3 regions of the Desulfosporosinus acidiphilus SJ4 genome follow, and region 2 is predicted to be linked to each of the others. Evidence: riboswitches for the same ligand, from Rfam matches in the RefSeq annotation. Region 2 holds a riboswitch; each other region holds the start of a gene.
What was found. A riboswitch is a leader RNA that binds a small molecule or an ion and turns the genes downstream of it on or off. The one in region 2 is predicted to bind magnesium.
Positions count from the first base shown of each region.

Region 1: it holds a riboswitch for magnesium, as region 2 does, so the genes downstream of both, DESACI_RS10185 (magnesium transporter) here and DESACI_RS07085 (magnesium transporter MgtE N-terminal domain-containing protein) in region 2, are expected to answer to the same signal.
Region 3: it holds a riboswitch for magnesium, as region 2 does, so the genes downstream of both, DESACI_RS22270 (magnesium transporter) here and DESACI_RS07085 (magnesium transporter MgtE N-terminal domain-containing protein) in region 2, are expected to answer to the same signal.

Region 1 is NC_018068.1:2,201,247-2,203,522, forward strand. Features, by position in the region: gene DESACI_RS10180 (methyl-accepting chemotaxis protein) at 1-390, shown strand, start outside; M-box (ykoK) riboswitch at 917-1,073, shown strand; gene DESACI_RS10185 (magnesium transporter) at 1,324-2,276, shown strand, end outside.
Region 2 is NC_018068.1:1,542,030-1,544,305, forward strand. Features, by position in the region: gene DESACI_RS07075 (metal-dependent transcriptional regulator) at 1-196, shown strand, start outside; M-box (ykoK) riboswitch at 550-724, shown strand; gene DESACI_RS07085 (magnesium transporter MgtE N-terminal domain-containing protein) at 1,122-2,276, shown strand, end outside.
Region 3 is NC_018068.1:4,877,353-4,879,628, forward strand. Features, by position in the region: gene scfA (six-cysteine ranthipeptide SCIFF) at 64-204, opposite strand; M-box (ykoK) riboswitch at 408-573, shown strand; gene DESACI_RS22270 (magnesium transporter) at 778-2,079, shown strand.

The DNA.
Region 1 (2,276 bases), 660 kb from region 2:
ATTATGCTGCTTATTTCTAATGTTCAGGGAATGGTCAATACGACGGTGAAGAATATTAATCAAGGAATGGAGGTAGTAAATCACGGCAAAACTGTGATTGAACAAGCAGGAGATGCGATCACCTCACTTGATGATGTGATTAACTCCACCTCTATAAGAGTAGAAGAAAATCTTTCAAATGCCGATCATTTATTAAATCGAAGCCAACAGTTAGCTGAAGCCCAAAGATTGGCTACCTCAATCGCAACACAATTTGCCGAGGGGGCAAATCAATCGGCAACTGCAGCCGAGCAACAGATGATTTCAACGCAAGAACTAGTTGCGATTGCAGCAGGATTAGCCGAAACTTCGGAACATTTATATGAAGTAATACAAAGGTTTGATATTTAGATATTCTCTCAAAGTCATTCAATATTAACATAGCATAAAGATAATTGGCAGAACTAACATAACTCAATAATTATCACTAAGGCAACCGAGTAAAAATGGTTGCCTTTTCTTTGGGTTTAGCAGCCGGAATGTCACCAGTGACTAGTTGGAGATCCTATCCTTAGAAAGAAAGGGCAGTTGATGAGAAGTTATGCCATAAATATACGAATTTGCTGGAAGACGATAATCAAGTTTTAGAAGCAGGTAGCTCGACCAATACCGCTGTCACCACCCGAAATCAAAGCGGTTTATCAAGGGCGAAAAGAGCAAGGGTAGTTTGGAAAATTCAAAGAACCGATATCTTCGCCAGATAAAGGAGAGAGGTCTGGATGTTATCCAAAATAGTTAAATTTCCGCTTAAACAAACTATTCATTAAGCATCGATTAGATATTTGAACTTTATGAACCGAAATAAAATAAATCAGACGCAAATTGGCTAAATGTGCTTGTAATAATGAAATTAAAGTATTACAATAAAACAAAGTTAATATTACCTCGGTAGGTGAGGCTACCGCAAGGATATGGATTGCTGCCGCGGAGAGTTGGAGACAACTCGAGAAGGTCAACAGGATATGTCGAAAAACAAGGCATAACCTAATGTAATTTCACTGCCTTGCAGAGCTAAAGCTTGAACGGGATCAACAAGGGCTTATTTTGCCTTCGCCATGTTCAAGTTTTGGCGAAGGTTTTATTATTTTTTAGGAAGTTGTAACCGTTGCATTGCAACTTAATAATCTAATCATAGGAGGTCGTAATTATGGATACAGACCCTGATGGTAGATGCTTGTATTTGAATATGGTTATGGAGGGAATTAAGACTTTGATTTATTGATAAATCTAAGTTTAATATATTATTGTCAAAAATCCCTCCGTACAAGAATGGAGGGATTTTTTGTGTTAACAATATCAACTTTTTATCTTAGCCGGGTACTAGGTAATAAGGTTATTATGGATAATCAAAAGATAGTTGGCAAGCTATTGGATTTAATAGTTGATGTAAACGAGATCAGCCCAAAAGTAATTGCAGCTAAAGTTAAGGTAGAGGGGAAAATTAGAGTTATTGACTTTTCTGAGGTATCTATTTATAAAAATCAGGGTCAGTATATTATTCAGTGTGATCGGTTAAAAGAAATTGAAGTTGCCAAACAAAACACTATGTTTCTTAAAAAGCATGTTTTAGATAAGCAAATTGTCGATATGGATGGCCGGAAAGTTGTAAGGGTGAACGATTTACGGTTAGCAATTCTAAAAAGCGGTACATTTACAATTGCGGTTGATGTAGGTTTTGATGGCCTCTTAAGACGTATCGGGATTGCTAAACCGATCAAGAGAATTTTAAAACCTTTTGGGATTCGCGTACCAAGTAAAATGATTTTATGGGATGATGTGGCTTCCGTTGATTATATCCATGTTGGACTAACGCTTTCCAAAGAACATGACAAACTTTCAACCCTTCACCCCTCGGATCTTGCCGATATTATTGAAGAATACGATAAACACACCCAGGTTGCAATCTTTAATTCTCTCGACGAAGAGAGAGCGGCAGATGTTCTTGAAGAACTTGAAACAGATGCGCAATTACACGTCTTGGCTAACCTTTCGGTAGAAAAGGCTGCCGACGTTCTTGAGAAAATGCCGGCAGATGAAGTTGCAGATATTCTTGATGAGATGGAAGAGGAAGATGCCGAGAAACTGTTAAATGAGATGGAACAAGAAGTATCTCTTGAAGTTCGGGAATTGATGGAATACCCGGATGACACGGTAGGAAGTTTAATGACCACAGATTATATCTCTCTTAATCAGAGCATGACAGTCAACGAAACTTTAAAGGAGTTAAGGCACTTAAA
Region 2 (2,276 bases):
AAACCAATTGCTACAGGAGTTTCTTGGGTTAATATGTAGCAAGTGTAATTTTGTTGCTGAGGCGGAAGCTATGGAACACTACCTTTCGACTGCAACGATCGATGCTATTAAAACTCTGGTGGAATTTATGAAAAACAATCCATCTTGCCAACAAGCCTTTGAAGATTTCATGTTTGTTAAGGCTAACAAAGAATAACTATTTTTGTATTTAATCGGACACATCGACCTCCTTAGTATGTTTCTGTGGATAGGTTAGCTTTAGCTAACTTAGAGGGGGGATTCTGGAGTTATAATACGTACGAATATAGAAATTGTTACAATACCAAGGCATGAAAAACATTCCAATGAATGAATGATTTTTCTAGGTCGCGCTTAGAAAAACAGAGTGCTCTGATTTCATCCTATTGATCGGGATTTGATTATTAATATTTCTGTTCTGAAACTACACCGTAATTACTGGAACATTAGACATCGGATATAAATCATTAGACGCATTAAAAATAGTCTTGACAGGAAAAGATGTAAGTGATAAATTCATTACGACAATTGAGATTTCTTCGTTAGGTGAGGCTCCTATACGAACAAAGGCCACTGCCCGGAAATGTCGAGAGACACCAATGGGTAGAACAGGTATTACCGGATTAAGGTTTTACATAATGTGGCTGAATGAATTTTCTCATTCTACGTCGTGTAGTGCCAAAGCTCAGAACGAGTGAGGAAAGTGGGTTTATTTTTCTTGTGCGCGCTTTACAAAGCTTTCCGTTATTTTTGGAAAGCTTTGTTTTTTTGTATGGAGGTGGGACGATTGGGTGATGATGATCTTGATTCATGTAATTTTAATAGGCCTAAAGGTATATTAAAGGAAATAAAAGACATTATTAAATTAAACCAAGCAAGTTTCCGCTTACATCTTAACTTTCACATTCTTAATAGTAATCAAATACAATACTGTAATCTCCAAATGATATTGTATTCACTTATTACCAATTTTTAAAATGTATATCCCAGTCATTTTCCCATCAAAGAGGAGGTGGTTTTATGGACGCAGGCCCTGAACAAAGAATAGTAAAATTATTAGACCAAGATATGGTTCATAAAATCACTTTGTTATTGGAGGGATAATGATGGAGCTATTGACGGATCTTTTTGTTAGCGAACTAATAGGTAAATATATTATTGATCGTAGTGGTCTAAAGCTCGGTAAAGTTAGGGATGTCTGGGTCGATCCAGAGACTACGTTTCCGACTGTTCGGGGATTGATTATTAAGTATAATGGGGAGCTCAAAGTTGTTCCTTGGAAAGAGATCTATATGCTAAGTCGACAGGTTGTCGCACTCCGGGTAATCGCTTCAGAAGTTCGTTTTGAAAGAGTATCTGAAGGTCATTTATATATTAGTGGGATACTCGATCGGCAGATTGTTGATATCAATGGAGCCAAGCTAGTTCGTGTCAATGATATTAAATTAGCGGGTAACAGCAAAGGAGTACATATTGTATCTATTGATGTTAGCTTCGTTGGTTTAATTCGGAGGCTCCTCCCTAGAGGAATGTTTAGTATGCCAACAAGTGGAAAGAGGTTGCAGCCCCATTTTATAGGATGGGACATGGTGCAGTCGTTATCAACAGGGGGCGATAGCTTATCTTTACGTGCTTCAGGAGATAAGCTATCAAAAATACATCCAGCAGATCTGGCGGATATTCTGGAGAACATTAGTCATTATGAACGATTGGAATTGTTTGAACAGTTAAATCCTGAAATGGCGGCGGACACTTTAGCTGAGGTCGACCCAGATGTTCAAAAATCCATTCTAAGACAAATAAATAAAGAGCGAGCTGCAGACATACTTGAAGAAATGGAGCAAGATGAGGCAGCAGACCTCCTATCCGAAATGAATGAGGATGATTCGGACCAACTATTAAGTTTAATGGAAAATGAAGCAGCTTCAGACCTTCGTGAGTTGTTGGAATATGACGAAGGAACTGCAGGTAGTTTGATGACAACCGACTTTTTGGTGTTCTCTATAGAGCTTACGGCAGATGAAGTCATTAAGCAGTTAAGAGAACTTGCTCCTGAGGCAGATTATATTTACTATCTTTATGCAGTTGACTCCGAAGGGCGATTAAAGGGAGTCATATCGCTAAGAGAACTAATTATCTCTTCGCCTGAAACAAGAATTAGCGAATTAATGCATACCAAAGTGATTAGTGTACTGGCTGATGAGGATGAGAAAAAGATCCGCCGGTTATTTTCTAAATACAGTCTATTAGCACTTCCA
Region 3 (2,276 bases), 1.6 Mb from region 2:
ATAGAACAGAACCCAGCCCGAGAAGGATTGGGTTCTGAGATCATGTACAAATTCAGAGCAACATTATTTAACACACACTTGGTTACCAACCGTGCATGAAGTTTTACATGCAGATTGGCAAGAGGTCTGACAATTTCCGCAGCCCCCAGTTTTAACAGTAGCACTTAGGTTTGCTTTAACAATCGTCTGAATGTGTTTTGCCATTCAAACACCCTCCTCTCGAATCGTACGTCATAATCCGTTTTTGATTATATCATAAGGACAAGAGAAAAGGCAAAAGTTCCAAGCATTAAGTATCATCGAGAAATCACAAGCAATCCTGATTAATTAACGGAGATAGAGTGAATATCTAATTTGAAGCAAAAATCTTGACGAATTTGATGAGTTATACATATAATGGAGTAGACATGAATCTCTGTTAGGTGAGGCTCCTGCATATACATAAGCCACTGCCCAGAAATGTCGAGAGACGCCAATTGGGTAGAACAGGTATTGCCGGCATAAGGTTTTACTTAATGTGGCTGAGATAACTCTACGCTATGCAGTGCTAAAACTCAACGAGAAGGGAGGTCACAATGTTACCCATGACCTTCTGTATTAGTATAGAGGTCTTTTTTATACTTCAGAACTGTACGAAATATTCTATTTTAGGGAATATTAAGGAGGTGGTTTTATGGGTTCTGGCCCTTATCATTTGTGCACTTGTATTTTTCTTAATCCTCAAAGGAGTCTTTTCGCCCAAGGCGCCAGACTCCGACACTAAAAGGAGGGAAGCAAATGAGCGACGTAAAAGTATTAGGTGAGTTTTTCTTCAGCCAGTTATCCAATAAACCAATCTGGGATGTTCAAGGTCGCTGCATCGGTCGATTACATGACCTTGCCATGCGTTGGGATAATCTCTCACCTCTGGTTACAGGCATTCGCTATGCCAAAAAAATCCCCGCGCTTATTCCGATCCAATGGGTCGAATCCTGGGATGCAGAGGGCCTTCACTTAAATACAACCTTTGATCAGCAACAAACCTGCCCTTTGCATGATGATGAAACATTTATTGGAAAATGGCTCTTAGATAAACAAATTATTGATCTTGAAGGTTCAAGAATCGTACGCGTCAATGATATTTCTTTGTCCTGGGTCTCTCGCGATAATCACCAGTTCGTTGTTTTAGTCGCGGTAGACATTGGAGTCCGCGGCCTGTTTCGCCGCTTAGGTATAGAGTTCTTATTGAAAAGTATTAGGAATAACTTTGTAGGCTGTCAATACATCAAACCTCTGGAAAACAGAACTTCCTCTCTCCAACTAACTCGGGAAAAAGAGCAGCTCCGCCAACTTCACCCTGCAGACATTGCAGACCTTATTGAGGAAATGGATTACAAACAAAGAGCTAACTTTCTCGAATCTCTTGACTCTCAGCAGACCATTGATGCCTTATCAGAAATGGAATTAGACACCCAAGTTGAAATGATTTCCCAGATGGATGAAGAACGTGCCTCCGACATCCTCGAAGAAATGCCTGCTGATGAGGCTGCCGATATCCTGAGTGTTTTATCCGCGGAGAAATCAGAAGAACTTCTTCGCCTCATGGAATCCGATGATGCCGAAGATGTTCGTGAACTGATGCAATATGAAGAGGAAACTGCCGGTTCTCTGATGACGACCGAATACATCGGCTTACCTGTCTGGCTGACCGCCGATCAGGCTATTAATGAATTAAGGCGCCTTGCTCCTGAAGCAGAAACCATTTATTATCTCTATGTTATTGACGAGCAAGAGACTCTCGAAGGTGTGCTCTCGCTCCGAGAACTTATCATTGCCGCTCCCCATACCCCGCTTAGTGAGCTTATGCATACGAAAATTGTCAAAATATCCCCCTTTGTTGATCATGAAAAAGTGGCTGAAATTATTCACAAATATGGTCTGCTTGCCGTCCCTGTCGTCAACGATCAAGATCAGGTCTTGGGTATCATCACCGTTGACGACGTTTTGGAGTTATTAATGCCGGATCGTCCGCGTGCAGAGATACACTCTAGCTTAATTGCACGCCGGCGGCTGCGGGCGAAGGGAGGGCATAGCGAATGAACCGCAGAGAACGAATAGGACTATTCCTCGCTGTAATGGGGCCTGGGATTCTTACCCTTCTTCTGCTCGTTTGCTTTTCAGGATGCTCGGCATAGTTTAGTTTTCGAAAATCAATAATGTTTTAATTAAAGCAAGGGCCAATATTGCTGTTTCGTTTGAGCAATACTGACCCTTGTAAATTTCTCTTTCCCGCAGCC